Linked DNA regions of Cytobacillus sp. IB215665. The main gene of each other region encodes a partner of the protein of the gene in region 2 in a complex. Links are inferred from orthologs where the notes say so. Each region holds a gene or a part of one and is shown on either strand. Other genes may lie near its edges.

Region 1 (8,205 bases), 360 kb from region 2 along the record:
TTTTGTATTTCTTTTTGGAGAGCTTTTGTTGTTATCGAATGTTGCTCGAATGCTTTATGAATTAATTCTTTAGGATGCTTTTGCATTAAACGTTTCAGCAAATTCTCGGTACTGTCTTGTTTCACGCTAACTAATCGGCTAACTGTACGTTTAAGCTGTTCTAGCATGCGATCAAGCTCTTGGTTTTTTTGGGCATAGAGTTGTTGGGGATACCGAAATGCATATGATTTTTTCATATGATTTAATTGATCTGCTTCATTAACTAGCCTTTGTTTCATTAACTTTATAAGACGGACTTTATTTTGTGATAACCGTTCAGCAACGTCCGATAGTTTAGGCACTGCCATTTCAGCTGCTCCGGTAGGAGTAGGTGCTCTTAAATCTGCAACCAAATCTGAGATTGTAAAATCTGTCTCATGACCTACAGCAGAGATGACCGGTATCGATGAAGCAAAGATTTCTCTTACAACGCTTTCCTCGTTAAACGCCCATAATTCTTCAATCGAGCCCCCGCCTCTACCAACGATTAATACATCTAAATATGCTAGTTGGTTCGCGTATTTTATTTTTTCAACTAGTGATTGTGGTGCATATTCACCTTGTACAAGCGCAGGTAATATTACTACATTTGCTATAGGATAACGCCTTTTAATAGTAGTTAATATATCTCTAACTGCTGCTCCAGTCGGGGATGTTATAACACCGATGTATCGTGGAAACTTAGGAATATTTTTTTTGTGTTTAGTTAAAAATAACCCTTCTTCATCAAGCCTTTTCTTTAGTTCTTCAAATGCAATATACAAGCTACCTATGCCGTCAGGTTCCATTTCTTTAACGTAGATCTGATATGATCCACTGGATTGATAAACCGATATTTCTCCCCTAAGTAATACCTTCATGCCATTTTCAGGTTTATATTTTAACGTACGATTTTGCTTAGCAAACATGACTGCTTGAATTTTTGCTCCCTCATCTTTTAAGGTGAAATACATATGTCCACGGCTATGCAAGGTGAAGTTTGAAATTTCACCTTTTACCCATATATCTTGTAAATGAGGGTCAACATCAAACTTACGCTTTACATATTTTGTCAACGCAGTTACTGTTACAAATTTTTTTTCACCCATATAACATAAACCCCTTGGAATATTGTTATGTTCTATTTATCGAATTACTTATTTTTGATAACACACCATTTATAAATTTCCCAGATTGCTCATCGCCAAAAAGCTTGCCTAATTCAATTGCCTCATCAATGCTTACGTTTGTTGGTATTTCATCTATATACATCATTTCAAACACCGCAATGCGTAAAATGGATCGGTCAACATTTGCTACCCGTTCTATCGTCCAATTCTCTAAATTCTTACGAATATGTTCATCTATTTCAGCTTGGTGCTTTGCTACACCTAAGACTATTTCTTCTAGGAAAGGATCACTATGTTGTTCACCAATTACATTGTCAATAGCTTCCTTTGATTCAATATCACTTATGTCAATTTGAAATAATGCTTGTAGTGCCTTTTTTCTAGCAGTACGACGTTTCATAACTTCCTTCTCCTTTATAAACTTTACTACAACACGTACCATTATTTTATGAAAGTTTTCAAATAGTAACTATATTGTCGATTTATCATAACATGATCATAACACAATTCAAACACCTTAGTACAATCACCCAAAGTAGAAGAGCATTGATCACCCCTGACAAGCGCTGAAGCCATATACAGGAGCTAGACACCAAGAAAAGAGCGGTGGCGATCAAAAAAAAGACAAGTGGAAGATTGTTTTTTAACCTTCTTGAGTTTTATGACCCCAACAGGTTGCCCTTGTACTAGCCGTGAAAAATACGAAAATTTGAAATTAAAGCCAATAACACTCTAACATATATTAAAAAACGCAAAAATAAGGATCAAACCACATTACTCCCAAAACCTTGTATAATATCTTCAGAATCACTCATTATACAAAGGTGGATAGCGGGTTTGACCCTTTTTTAGTCATTAGTTAATTTTCAAACGATAATAACACTAGCTTGTAGCTGTATTATAGTTCTTCTATTTCAGTCTCTTGTGCAGGGTTATCAAATTGAACTCCTACTACGTGAATGTTAACTTCATCAACATCTAAAGCAGTCATATTCAATAGTGTCTGACGAACGTTGTCTTGTACTTGATGAGCTATACTCGGGATCGAAACACCAAATTTCACCATACAGTACACGTCTATCGTAACACCCTCTTCAGTGAGCTCAACCTTAACACCTTTACCATGATTTTTTATACCTAGCCTCTCAACTACTCCAGAAGCAAAGTTTCCTCGCATTTGTGCAATACCCTCAATCTCAGATGCAGCTATGCCGGCTATAACCTCAATTACTTCAGGAGCAATTTCGATTTTCCCTAAACTATTATTCCCTTGGTTCATTTCTAATAAGTTGCTTTCCATTTTAATACACCTCCTATATTTTTATTTATTGCCCATTACATCATATAATTCAAGAAATTTAGTATTAAAATTTCCTTCTACAAATTTTTCATGTTCTAACAAATTCATATGAAAAGGTATAGTTGTATGAATTCCTTCGATTACAAATTCCTTTAATGCCCTTTTCATTCTATCAATTGCTTCATCTCTAGTTTTTCCATAGGTAATTAATTTTGCTATCATTGAATCATAATATGGTGGAATCATATACCCAGGATATGCTGCCGAGTCTACACGAACCCCGTAGCCTCCAGGCGGCAAGTACATATTAATTCTTCCAGGTGAAGGCATAAAGTTTTTCTCAGGGTTTTCTGCATTTATCCTACATTCAATTGCCCATCCAGTATACGTAATGTCTTCTTGGGTGTATGCAAGCTTTTCTCCAGAAGCTACACGAATTTGTTCTTTTATTAAATCAACTCCTGTTACCATCTCTGTAACTGGATGCTCAACTTGTATCCTCGTATTCATTTCCATGAAGTAGAACGCGTTTTCGTTATAGTCAAAAATAAACTCTACCGTTCCTGCTCCTGAATAGTTTACAGCTGCAGCCGCTTTAACTGCTGCATTTCCCATTCGTTCTCGAATTTCTTCATTTAGTGCAGGTGACGGTGTTTCCTCAACAAGCTTCTGAAGACGACGTTGAATCGAACAATCACGTTCACCTAAATGAATAACATTTCCAAAGTTATCAGCTAATACTTGAATCTCTACATGACGAAAATCTTGAACATATTTTTCAATATAAACTCCAGGATTCCCAAACGCAGTAGCTGCCTCTTGTTGAGTAATGTTGATGCCATTTATTAATTCTTGTTCGTCTGCTGCGACACGAATGCCTTTTCCTCCACCACCAGCTGTCGCTTTGATAATAACAGGATATCCAATGTCGTTAGCTAATAGTACTGCTTCATCTGTACTATTAATTATCCCTTGCGATCCAGGTACAATTGGAACATTAGCTGTCTTCATAGTCTCTCTAGCTACATCCTTAGTACCCATTTTCGTGATTGCTTCTGGACTTGGACCAACAAATGTAATATTACATTCCCTGCATAGATCTGCGAAATCTGCATTCTCAGCTAAAAACCCGTACCCAGGATGAATAGCATCACTACCTGTAAGTGTTGCTACACTAATAATATTTGTAAAATTTAAATAGCTATCTTTTGACGCGGTAGGTCCAATACAATAAGCCTCGTCTGCCATTTGTACATGTAATGCGTCACGGTCAGCCTCAGAAAATACTGCAACAGTTTCTATTCCCAATTCTGTACATGCTCGAATGATGCGTACAGCAATTTCACCCCTGTTTGCAATTAATAATTTTTTTATCATTCGTCATTCTCTCCTGTTCTACTCCATCCTCTTTGTTCTCTTATTGAAAACTTACTTACACAGGCTTCACAAGGAACAAGGGCTGACCATACTCTACAAGTTGGCCATCTTCTGCAAGAATGTCTACGATTTCCCCTTTTACTTCTGCTTCAATTTCATTAAATAACTTCATTGCCTCTACAATACAAACTACTGTGTTGTTTTGCACACTATCACCTACTGAAACGTATTTGTCACTGTCAGGTGATGGTGCAGCATAAAAAGTTCCAACCATTGGTGAAGTAATCTTATGTAAATTCGTCTGTTCTTCGATACCTTTTCTTTCTGCTTCCACGCGCACGTTACTGCTTTCAGCGGGAACTTCTGACACAGGACTTGAACTTAGTTCTGTTGTTGGTGCAACAGGTTGATGCTTTTGCACTTCCTCAACAGCAATGTTACTAAGGGTTTGTTTAGTAACGGTTCCTTGTTTTTTCATTTTAATTTTTGAACCTTCATTCTCATAAACAAATTCGTCAATATTTGATTGGTCAACTAGTTTAATTAATTCTCGAATCTCTTGAATTTTCAACATATGAGCACTCCTTATTTAACTTATACTTGTTTCTAGTATCTCATACCATCATCATACGATAGACACCTATTTCATTCAACAGTTTAACAACAATCGTATAAAAATTATTCTACACTATTTTCATTTGATCTACCTTTAAAGTACGTAAAAACCCAGCTGGCACTTAAGCCGGCTGGGTTAAAAAATATTTTTTCCCTTACATTTATATTACCTTTACAAAAACTATCAATCAGTTACCTATGTTGTTTTTTTATGGATTGTGCTTAACTAACACATCTTTCCTTTCTTGAAATTCCTCATTCACTTTCTTGATGATCGCATTAGCCTCGCTAGGAGATAAAGCTTCTGCCTGCACAGTTACTTCCACATTATTTCCATTCGTCTCAACAAGTGCAGCAACATAGCCCATCGACTCAATTAACACTTCTAATGTATCTTCTTTTGCACTTAATGTTTCAAGTTCCTCAAGTTTACTTGCTGCCTCGTTAATTTCATCAATCGTGGCAGTTTTTGAAGCTGCAATGTCTTGTAATTTCTCCATTTCTTTACTTCTTATATCTTGTAGTTGCATGCGTTTTGCTATAATCCAATCGTCAGAAGACAAAGTAAGAGAATCCTCTTCCAATCCTTCTACCATACCGCTCATGCTACCTTGTTCACTAATTTCTACTACAGTTCCAGATTGTTCTTCTTCAACCATCTCTTGATTAATAAAGGCTAAATCATTTCTCGTTCCACCATCACTAGTAATATAATATACAGATAATATTAGAACCAAAGCCACCATCGTTAACAACCATACAGTTTGTTTTTTTAAAAGCATCTACTCATTCCCCCTCAGATTTTTTCGGCAACACTTCTACTCTATGACTAGGTACATCTAACAATTTTATAACTGCATCCTTCACCCTTTGTTTAGCTTGCATATCTTTTAACTTCGCAACTACTAGAACCCCACGAACTTTAGGCTTTTTCGTTGTTAATACAATAGGTGTCTCCTTGTCTCCATCTCGTATAATTATGGCTTGTTCATCAACAGACCAATCTTCTACTTCTCTTTTTCCACCTTCTCTATCAGTCTCTTTCGTCGTTTGGGTCGATGTTGTAGTGCTTTTCTCTAGTACATTTATTTCAGTTGAGTCTAAGTTAACACTAACTGCTACATCTCCTACACCTTCTACCTGTTCTAATAGATCCTTTAATTGATTTTCATAGTTGGTCTCATAATCACTCATTGATTCATCTTTCGTATTTTTCGCACCAAAAGCAGGTGTATCCTTTTGCTCTTCAGTTAACAAAGATGGATTCGTATATGAAGCTTCTTCACTAGGAAACATCACATTATTTAATAGTATTAGAACGACACCCAATACTAACAATATAAGTACGTATATGTACTTAGATTTTGTTTTATCATTGCTACCATTATTTTTTGAAAGGAAGTTTTGTATCCATTGTATAAACCCTCTATTTTTCTCCACTTGGTACCTACTCCCCCCCTTCCATTTGTACATTTATGAGTTCTGAATCAATTTCCCATGCGTCTGATAAATGCTTAGAAATATCTTGTTCTGCTACTGACTTGTTATTTTTCTTCATTGGTTGGGAGGTATTTATACTAATTGATTTCACAACTGGAACTGTAACTCCATCTTCATGATATTTTGTCACCATCACTTCGACTCCGGTTACTGTGTCTTCAGTAAGAAAGATTTCTATATCTTGAATCATGTATCCATACGTTTCTATCAACTCCTCTTCCACATCTTCTTTCATTTGGACAGCCGTTTGTTCTAAAATATATGCACGATGTGATGCTTGTATTTCTTTTTTCTTCATTTCAATTTCATTTTCTAACATTTCTTCTTGAAACTCTGATTTTGTACTCATTGATGAAAAGATTTGGTCGATGTCTGTTGACAGAAGTTGAAGAAGTGGGGTAATTATAATTGTAATTAATAATAAACCAGTGACCATTTTGACATATTTTTGTATGCTAGTATCCGGAATTAATAAATCTATGACTGTTGCAAGAAGAAGAAACAAGATGACATTTGTAATCCATTCAAGCAAAAACTCCACATCATTCACCTCATCAGCTATAAAAAACTACCTCACCATCATGGTCATATTTCCAACTGCAATTATTACTGTAATACTTAGAAAAAACATAAGGGATACGATAGCTAAAGCAGCGAAAATATAGATAATACTTTTGCTAATAATGTCTAAGCAATCTATAACAGGTCCACCGCCAATAGGTTGTATCAAAGCTGCAGTCAATTTATAAATAACTGCTATTGATAATATTTTCAGCGCTGGGAATACCGCAATTAATAACAAAATTGCTACTCCAACTATACCGACAGTATTTTTTAATAGTAAAGATGCACTTATGACTGTATCAGTCGTTTCAGTGAAGATTCGACCGATGACAGGGACAAAATTGTTTGTTACAAATTTAGCAGTGCGAATTGTTATTCCATCTGTCACCGCTGAGGATGATCCTTGGACTGAAATAACGCCTAGAAATACAGTTAAAAAAGTACCAAGCAAGCCAATGCTTATGCTTTTTAATAATTGTGCCAATTGCGTTACTTTATAATGGTCAGTTAGTGTACTTACGATACTTAATAATGCAGATAAGAATAGTAGAGGTAGGACAATATAATTTATTAGTAAACCACTTGTGTTCATCAAAAGAAGAATGATCGGATGAAAAAAAGCAGCTGAGATAATTCCCCCAGAAGTAGCAATTAGCGCTAATAAAAGCGGAATTAACGCAATCATGAAATTTGTCATGACTTCTATTGCCTCTTTCGTAAATTGGATAACAATATGAAAGCTGTTTAAAGCAATGATGATTAGCACCATATATACGAGGGCATAAGCCACTTTACTAACCGTTTGCTGTTCAAAAGCATTCTGAACTGTTTGCAAAAACATACTTAAAATTGTTAACATTAGTAAAGTTCCTAATAGTTTTCCATTTGCCGCAAGTTCGTAAAATAAAAATTTTACTAACCCCATTAACCACTGTTGAATTGAGAAATCTTTCTCACCACGGACAAAATCAAAAAAACTGCCTTTTTGGCTTTCAGGTAAAAAGCCACCATACTTCGTCACTATTTCATCCCAAAACTGTTTAATCTCTTCAATCCCAAGTGCCTCCAACTGTTGATCAACAAAATCTTGTTGAGGGGAAGATGCTTGTACATTATTCGGAAAGAAAAAAAACAAAAACAAAGCTGAAGCGCATAATATTAAACATAGTTGCTTCAATTTGTTTACCTCCTACATAAAGTGAACTCTTTTAGAACATTAGCGTGCAAGGTATTTAACTTCCCCTCTATCCATATGTTTCATATTGATGGGATTAATCTTATTATCGTTTCAATGATGACAGTTAAAATAGGGATAGCCATCGTTAAAATTAATATTTTGCCGGCTAATTCGATCTTAGTAGCAATTGCTCCTTGACCTGCATCTTTAGTAATTTGAGCTCCAAATTCTGCTATATATGCAATTCCAATAATCTTCATGATCGTTTCGATGTATACCATATTCACATTAGCATTCACAGCTATTTTTTCTATCATTCGAATAACTTCATAGATTTGATCTATTAGAAAAAGAAAAATAATACAACTAACAAACACAACGAGTAAAAATGCAAATGATGGTTTTTGTTCATTGACTATCATCGCTAAGAACGTAGCAATCAAACCAATACCAACAATTTGAACAATCTCAATGACTAAACACCTCGCTTACCCTTGAAACAAAAAGACTGACTTAATTTTTTT
Region 2 (8,314 bases):
CTATTTGTCCTTATTATACCTTAAAATAAAAAAAAGAGAAGGTATAACACCTTCTCCAGTAATGAATTTATAATACACTAGTTCTTCCTTCATAAATAGTTCCTAAGCCGCCATCAACAGTTATTTCATTTCCATCTTTAATAATCTTAGTCGCATTTTCCACACCAACGATGACAGGTATACCTAAGCTCAGTCCAACTACTGCTGCATGACTTGTAAGGCCACCTTCTTCAGTAATAATAGCTGAAGCCATTTCTAAAGATGACATCATATCAGCATCTGTACATTGAGTAACTAATATAGCTCCCTCTGTCATTTTTTGTTTAGCATCTTTTTGACTAGATACGACAACCGCTTTTCCAAATGCTGATTTACGACCTACACCTTGTCCTTTAGCAATAACATTGCCTACCACATGGATTTTCATTAAGTTGGTAGCACCTTTTTCACCAGTTGGAACACCTGCTGTAATTACGACTAAATCACCGCATGAAATAAGTTTAGAGTCTAATGATGCCTGGACAGCTACTTCAAGCATTTCGTCTGTTGAGTTCGCTTGTTTAGCCGTTATTGGATAGACACCCCAAGTAAGAGCAAGCTTACGAGAAGTAGATTTATCTCCTGTTACTGCAATAATTGGTGCTTTTGGACGATATTTAGAAATCATTCTAGCAGTATAGCCACTCGCTGTTGGAGCAATAATCGCATTAACTCCCAAATTAAGTGCAGTATGAGCAACCGATTGGCTAAGAGCATCAGGGATCGTTGGATTTGTTTGTTTACTACGCTTCGCTAAAATTTGCGAGTATTCCAATGCCGTTTCTGCACGGGATGCAATGCTGTGCATTGTACCTACAGCTTCTACTGGATACGTTCCAGCTGCAGTTTCCCCAGATAACATGATTGCATCAGTACCATCAAAAATGGCATTTGCAACATCACTCGCCTCAGCACGCGTAGGTCTTGGATTTCGTTGCATAGAATCTAACATTTGAGTTGCTGTGATAACAGGCTTTCCAAGCTCATTACATTTTTTAATAAGTTCTTTTTGTACAAGAGGAACTTCTTCTGCTGGTATTTCAACCCCTAAATCTCCACGAGCTACCATTAATCCGTCTGAAACCTCAAGTATATCGTCGATATTATCTACGCCTTCTTGGTTTTCAATTTTTGGTATAATTTGTATATTTGGTGCATCATGTTTTTCTAATAACTCACGAATATCTAGAACATCACTAGCACGGCGAACAAAAGAAGCAGCAATAAAATCTACACCTTGTTCGATACCAAAAATGATATCGTTAGCATCTTTATCAGTAATTCCTGGTAATTTCACCTTAACCCCTGGAACATTTACCCCTTTTTTATTCTTTAATACACCTTTATTTAATACTTTTGTTGTTATTTCCCCAAGTTCTGCATTAATTGCAATTACTTCAAGGCCAATTAAACCATCATCTAGTAAAATTTTAGAACCAACTTCAACATCTTCAATTAAACCTGGATAAGTGATAGAAAACTTTTGAGGTGTACCAATAACCTCTTCCATTGAAATAATGACTTCAGAACCATCAATTAACTCAATTGCACCACTTTCCATCGTGTGTGTTCTAATTTCCGGACCCTTCGTATCGAGAAGAATAGCTATATTTTTTCCAGTCTTTTTGGCTGCTTCACGAATATTTTTTATACGTGCTCCATGCTCCTCAAAATCACCATGTGAAAAATTCAATCTAGTTACGTTCATCCCTGTTTCCATTAACTCAACTAACTTATCTATACTTTCACTAGCCGGACCAATCGTACATACAATCTTTGTTTTTCTCATCAATTTCTACCCCCAATAGTAATTTTCTTTCTATATTGATAATTCTTTTGATAATTTATACATATCTTCATCAATATGATGTTGCTGTGCCAACGCTTCGATAATATCATGATCGACGAGTTTATTATTTTGAATACCGACAGCACGGCCACCTTTACCAGCCAATAAAAGCTCTACAGATTTCGCACCTAGTCGGCTTGCTAATACCCTGTCAAATGCAGTAGGTGATCCACCACGTTGAATATGTCCTAATACAGACACACGTGTTTCAAAGTCAGTTTCCTCTTGAATCTTATTACCGATATCAACACCACTGCCTACACCCTCTGCAACGATAATGATACTATGCTTCTTACCTCGTTCATGTCCACTTCTTAATCTATCAGTAATCTCATTCATGTCATAGTTTGCTTCAGGTATTAGAATTGTTTCTGCTCCACCTGCTAAGCCAGCCCATAACGCTATATCACCTGCTAACCTTCCCATTACTTCGATTACATAGGTACGTTCATGAGAAGTAGCAGTATCACGAATCTTATCTATCGCATCTATTACAGTATTTAATGCAGTGTCAAACCCGATAGTAAAATCAGTTCCAGGAATATCATTATCAATCGTTCCAGGTACGCCTACACAAGGGTAACCATGCTCAGTTAGCGCTTTTGCTCCTCTATACGATCCATCTCCACCAACAACAACAAGCCCTTCAATCCCATGCTTATTTAACTGCTCAATACCTTGTTTCTGCCCTTCGGGTGTTTTGAACTCTTCACACCTTGCAGAATAGAGCATTGTTCCACCTCGATGAATGATATCTCCTACGGAACCAAGTTCTAACTTTTTAATATTACCACTCATTAAACCAGCATAGCCTTGGTACACTCCATATACTTCAACATTATGATAAATGGCTTTTCTAACAACTGCTCTAACTGCCGCATTCATTCCTGGGGAGTCTCCACCACTCGTTAACACACCAATTCTTTTCATTACGTCTCACCTCATTTATTTGTATGAACGGCCTTGAGAAGAGAAGGCGAGATTTACAAAAAAATACATCCGACCTCCATCATCAGAACCTAAGTATTCTTAAAATAACATTTCATTACGATGAAAACAATATCACAAATGTGAAAAAAAAAGGAAAACGTGCATCCAAAATTGATTTAGGATGCACGTTGCATTATTTTACCTCTACGTAACCGTTTTCATAAGAAATTTGTCCGATAGTTTTGTATTTTCTATACCTTTCCTGAACCAAGGCTGCGGGATCTAATTCCTTTAGTTCACTAATTGATTGCTTTAAAACTACATCAATTAGCTTAGCTTGCTCATCAACATCTCGGTGAGCTCCACCTTTAATTTCAGGAATAATTTCGTCAATAACACCTAACTCCTTTAAATCTGGTGCAGTAATCTTCATCGATTCAGCAGCTTTTTTGGCTAGCGCTGCATCCTTCCATAAAATAGATGCGGCACCTTCTGGAGTGATTACTGAATATGTTGAATTCTCTAACATATGAATATGGTTTCCCACTCCAATCCCTAATGCTCCTCCACTTCCACCTTCTCCAATGACAATACAAACAACCGGGACTGTTAATCCAGCCATTTCAAATAAGTTCTTTGCAATCGCTTCACTCTGTCCTCTTTCTTCAGCAGCTTTCCCTGGGTAAGCACCTTTAGTATCAATAAAACAAACGATCGTGCGCTGAAATTTTTCTGCCTGTTTCATTAAACGTAATGCTTTACGGTATCCCTCTGGATGAGGCATTCCAAAATTTCTACGAATATTTTCTTTCGTATCTTTACCCCGTTGATGCCCTATAACAGTTACAGGAAGCCCATAATATTTTGCTATTCCTCCGACGATTGCACCATCATCTCCAAAATATCGGTCTCCATGACACTCCATAAAATTAGTAAATAAACGTTCAATATAATCTAACGTTGTTGGGCGATTTGGGTGACGAGCTATTTGAACCCGATCCCACGTTTTCATATTTCCATATATTTCACTTTCTAATTTCTTTAACCGCTGCTCAAGTTTTTCAATTTCAGCAGATAAATCTACATCAGAGTTTTGTGTAAATTCCTTCAGTTCAGCAATTTTTTTAGTTAGTTCAATTACAGGGCGTTCAAATTCTAACTCAGCTACCATTCCAAATCACCTCCCATATGTATGGATAGTACATTCTCTAAAGTTTCTTTCATATTTTGCCGATGTACTACAGCATCAAGCTGCCCTTTTTCCAATAAAAATTCAGCAGTTTGAAAATCCTCCGGAAGCTCTTCTCGTATTGTTTGCTCTATAATACGTCTACCAGCAAATCCTATTAAAGCACCTGGTTCAGCAAAATTATAATCTCCTAAAGATGCAAAACTCGCTGAAACCCCGCCGGTTGTAGGATCTGTCATTACAGATATAATGAGTCCTCCTTGATCACTAAAAAGTTTAAGGGCTGCACTTGTTTTAGCCATTTGCATTAAACTTAATACACCCTCCTGCATTCTCGCACCACCTGAAGTAGTAAATATAATAAAAGGTACATTCAGCTCCATGGCCTTTTCAATAGCAAGAGTAATTTTTTCTCCAATTACAGACCCCATACTACCCATTCGAAAGTGTGAATCCATAACAGCTATAACTGTTTTAAAGCCACTAATTTCTCCCTCACCAGTAACTATACCTTCGTTAAGACCTGTTTTGATACGATCTTTTTCTATCTTTTCTTCATATCCAGGAAAGTTTAGTGGATTATCTGAGATCAAGCCTTGATCATACTCACGAAAAGTCCCTTCATCTATCAAACTGCCAATTCTTTCGAAAGCTGTCATTCTATGATGGTGATCACAATTTAAGCATACACGTAAATTTTTGTTTAATTCTTTTGTATACATAATTTTTTTACAGCTTGGACATTTTGTCATGATACCTTCGGGCACATCTTGTTTTGCTTGCTCTGAGGGAATGGATGCATACTTTTTCTTTTTTACAAAAAAATCCTTAAGCATTGTGTAAATCCCCTTTACCAAATTCTATATACTACCTCTACTTTAACTAAATGTGATAAATAATTTTGTCAAAGTTTGTCATGCATCTATCGACAATTGTTTTACAGCTATGCTTTCATAAATGCTAAGTGCTAAGTCTACTTTTTCTTCCTCAAGTGCATTTATGAGTTCTGTATAATAGTCTAACGGAAGGTTATAAGAATGATATTCCAACTTATAATAATCAAATAACACTAGCCAAATTCTTAGCAGCAGCCTATTATTAGTCGCTTCTACAACCGTTTTCATAAATTGATCATGATCAAAGTTATTACCAGAAGTTAACGACTTCAAACATTGTAAATAGCTTTTATTACTTACTTTGCAACATAAAAAAATAGAATTGCGCTCAAGTAAATATTTTGTTTCTAGTATATCTTCTTTAGCCTTATCATCCTGTAAAATAAAGCTTCCAATTAACTCAATAAGGCTATGGTCACCAAATTCTTTGATGAACGTTCCTTCACCCTGTCGTGTTTCAATAATACCTAATAATTCTAACGCTCTCAGTGCCTCACGTACAGAAGAACGGCCTGCCTTTAATCTAACAGCAAGCTCACGTTCTGATGGGATTTTATCACCAGCTGTCAATCTATCTTCTGTAATTATGCATTGTAATTGATGAACAATTTCTATATAAACTTTTGACCTTGATGACATTATTATTCATTACCAATAATTGAAAGTTTGCGGGTTTTTTCTGCAATACTCTCTGGATCTAATTTGATACGTGCTACACCTGTTTCCATTGCAGCTTTTGCAACAGCTGCAGCAACCATTGGAGCTACTCTAGGATCAAATGGGGCTGGAATGACATAGTCTGCATGTAGATCTTCGTCTGAAACAAGTCTTGCAATCGCTTTAACAGCAGCGATCTTCATTTGCTCATTTATGTGTGTAGCACGAATATCTAGCGCACCTCGAAAAATTCCAGGAAAGGCTAAGACGTTATTTACTTGATTTGGAAAATCAGATCGACCTGTTCCAACAACCTTTGCTCCAGCTTCCTTCGCCTGATCAGGCATTATTTCAGGATTAGGATTTGCCATTGCAAATATAATTGGATCATCATCCATATTTTGAATCATTTCCTTAGTTAGTGCACCTTCAACAGAAACACCTATAAAAACATCAGCACCTTTGATTACATCGGCTAATGTTCCCTCCATTTTTTCCCGATTAGTGTACTTCGCTACTTCATTTTTTACATTGTTCATCCCGTACGATCTACCTTCAAATATAGCACCTTTAGAATCGCACATCACTATATCTCTTACACCAAAGTTATATAATAATTTGATAATTGCTATTCCAGCTGCACCTGCTCCATTAGCTACTACTTTAATCTCAGACATCTTTTTCCCAACTAATTTAAGTGCATTCACCAAACCGGCTACTGTAACAATAGCTGTTCCGTGCTGGTCATCATGGAAAATAGGGATATTCGTTTCTTTCTTTAAGCGTTCTTCAATGATGAAACAATTTGGAGCTGCGATATCTTCAAGGTTAACCCCACCGAATGTCGGTTCTAATAATTTCACTGTTTCAACAATTTTATCAACATCTGTTGTGTTCAAACAAATTGGAAAGGCGTCAACTCCAGCAAAGCTTTTGAAAAGTACGGCTTTCCCTTCCATGACAGGCATAGCTGCTTCTGGTCCAATGTTACCAAGCCCCAATACAGCTGTACCGTCAGAGACTACAGCAACCATATTTCCCTTCATCGTATATTCATAGACTTTTTGTACATCATCATAAATATCCTTACAAGGTTCTGCTACACCAGGTGAATAGGCTAAGCTTAAATCCTTTGCATTTCGAACAGGAACTTTAGATTTGGACTCTAACTTTCCTCTATGAATACTATGCATATGTAATGCTTCTTCTCTTAATGACATGTCATTTCACTCCTTAATGTACTACAAAGTTAGCGAAATATATAGCAAAAAACTACCTCTCTTACTGCCACGCAATGTACCTATTGTTTTATTAGCTACCGCTTCTTTCAATATGCTAATAGAACTCATCTCACAAACGACAGTAGATTGGTCTGACCAATGATACCTATACAATATAACATAATAGTGATAGAAGTAAAGAAGTATATCATTTTAAAACAACGTTTCTTTCACCCAATACCTTGGTCATCTGCTCTATACATTCTTCTGAAGGGTCTACCAAAAATTCTTCAGGTAGGCGAATTGTTCTTTGTTCCCTTTCATAATATATAAGTACCGCAGTTTCTCCAGGGAATGTTGATAATATATTTTTTATTTCTTGAACTTTCCCTTCAGCCATTTGTGTGTCTTCAAATCTCAAATAAAGAGACTTATTAGAAGATGACTTTATCATTTCATCCATTGTATAAACGGTTTTAATAATAATTTGTAGCTTTTCTAACCTTCTTTCACATTTCCCTTCTACGACCACGATACTGCCCTTGTGTAGAATATTACTATATTGTTTATAAACAGCCGGAAACGCAACCGCATCAACATCTCCTGAATCATCACTAAATGTATAAAATGACATTACTTCCCCTTTTTTTGTACGTATCACTCGATCATTTGTAATATATACACCTAATTTCACTAATTCATTTGATTTATTATCTGCAAGCTGATGAATTTTTTTCGTACGTATGGAGAAGAATAAATCTTCATACATAGTTGTTGGATATCTTGAGAGATAGAATCCAACAGCTTCTTTCTCCAGCTTTAACATTTGATCTTCGGATAATTCTGCAACTTGAGCATATTTTGGCTTGAGCATAAACTCCTCATGAAATAACTCAATTTGATCTTTGCTATCTGGTCTAACTAGTTCAGCATGCTCTAATGCAATATCTATACTAGCTAATATAGTAGCTCTGTTTTCTCCAAACTCATCAAAGCAACCTGCCATTACTAATGACTCTATCGTTTGTCTATTAATTTGCTTCGCGGAAGTTCGTATGCAAAAATCGAATAGATCACTAAACTTTTTTTGTTTTCGGCTACGAAAGATTTCTTTTAAAGCAGCTCCTCCAACATGGTGAATAGCAGCTAGTCCAAACCTAAGTCCATGTTTTTCAACTGAAAAACCAAAGAAGCTGTGATTTATGGATGGTGGTAATATTTTTATGCCTTGCTGCTTTGCTTCTCTAATATAGGAAGCGAGCTTATCATCCTTACTTATGACGCTTGTTAAGATTGATGCATAAAAATAGATTGGATAATTTGCTTTTAGATAAGCTAAATGATACGCAATCATGCTATATGCAACTGAGTGACTTCTATTAAATCCATAATTAGCAAAGCGAACTATTAAATCATAAATAGAATTTGCAACCGACACAGAGTATCCTTTGCTAACGCTGCCATTGACAAAGTGTTCCCTTTCTTCGTCTAATACATCCTTTTTCTTCTTTGATACTGCCCTTCTTAATAGATC

What was found.
Region 1: the proteins of accD (region 2) and accB are in contact, whole or in part, in a solved structure (PDB 8UXZ), measured with the Escherichia coli proteins. The link is inferred for Cytobacillus sp. IB215665 from one-to-one orthologs.

Annotation. Positions count from the first base shown.
Region 1 is NZ_JAXBME010000002.1:372,263-380,467, reverse strand. Bases 2,641-5,525 are described here. They hold accB (acetyl-CoA carboxylase biotin carboxyl carrier protein), read right to left. Parts: upstream 4,400-5,525; coding sequence 3,881-4,399; downstream 2,641-3,880. Other genes in these bases: spoIIIAG (stage III sporulation protein AG), read right to left, coding at 5,227-5,525; SLH52_RS03815 (SpoIIIAH-like family protein), read right to left, coding at 4,650-5,222; accC (acetyl-CoA carboxylase biotin carboxylase subunit), read right to left, coding at 2,641-3,825. Outside these bases: xseA (exodeoxyribonuclease VII large subunit), read right to left, coding at 1-1,127; transcription antitermination factor NusB, read right to left, coding at 1,153-1,548; SLH52_RS03830 (Asp23/Gls24 family envelope stress response protein), read right to left, coding at 2,047-2,448; more of accC, read right to left, coding at 2,470-2,640; more of spoIIIAG, read right to left, coding at 5,526-5,880; spoIIIAF (stage III sporulation protein AF), read right to left, coding at 5,888-6,481; spoIIIAE (stage III sporulation protein AE), read right to left, coding at 6,509-7,681; spoIIIAD (stage III sporulation protein AD), read right to left, coding at 7,762-8,154; spoIIIAC (stage III sporulation protein AC), read right to left, coding at 8,170-8,205. UniProt on the Escherichia coli protein: This protein is a component of the acetyl coenzyme A carboxylase complex; first, biotin carboxylase catalyzes the carboxylation of the carrier protein and then the transcarboxylase transfers the carboxyl group to form malonyl-CoA.
Region 2 is NZ_JAXBME010000002.1:10,096-18,409, reverse strand. Bases 2,914-5,907 are described here. They hold accD (acetyl-CoA carboxylase, carboxyltransferase subunit beta), read right to left. Parts: upstream 4,844-5,907; coding sequence 3,983-4,843; downstream 2,914-3,982. Other genes in these bases: SLH52_RS02110 (NADP-dependent malic enzyme), read right to left, coding at 5,545-5,907; SLH52_RS02115 (FadR/GntR family transcriptional regulator), read right to left, coding at 4,922-5,542; accA (acetyl-CoA carboxylase carboxyl transferase subunit alpha), read right to left, coding at 3,012-3,989. Outside these bases: pyk (pyruvate kinase), read right to left, coding at 68-1,828; pfkA (6-phosphofructokinase), read right to left, coding at 1,859-2,818; more of SLH52_RS02110, read right to left, coding at 5,908-6,780; dnaE (DNA polymerase III subunit alpha), read right to left, coding at 6,989-8,314.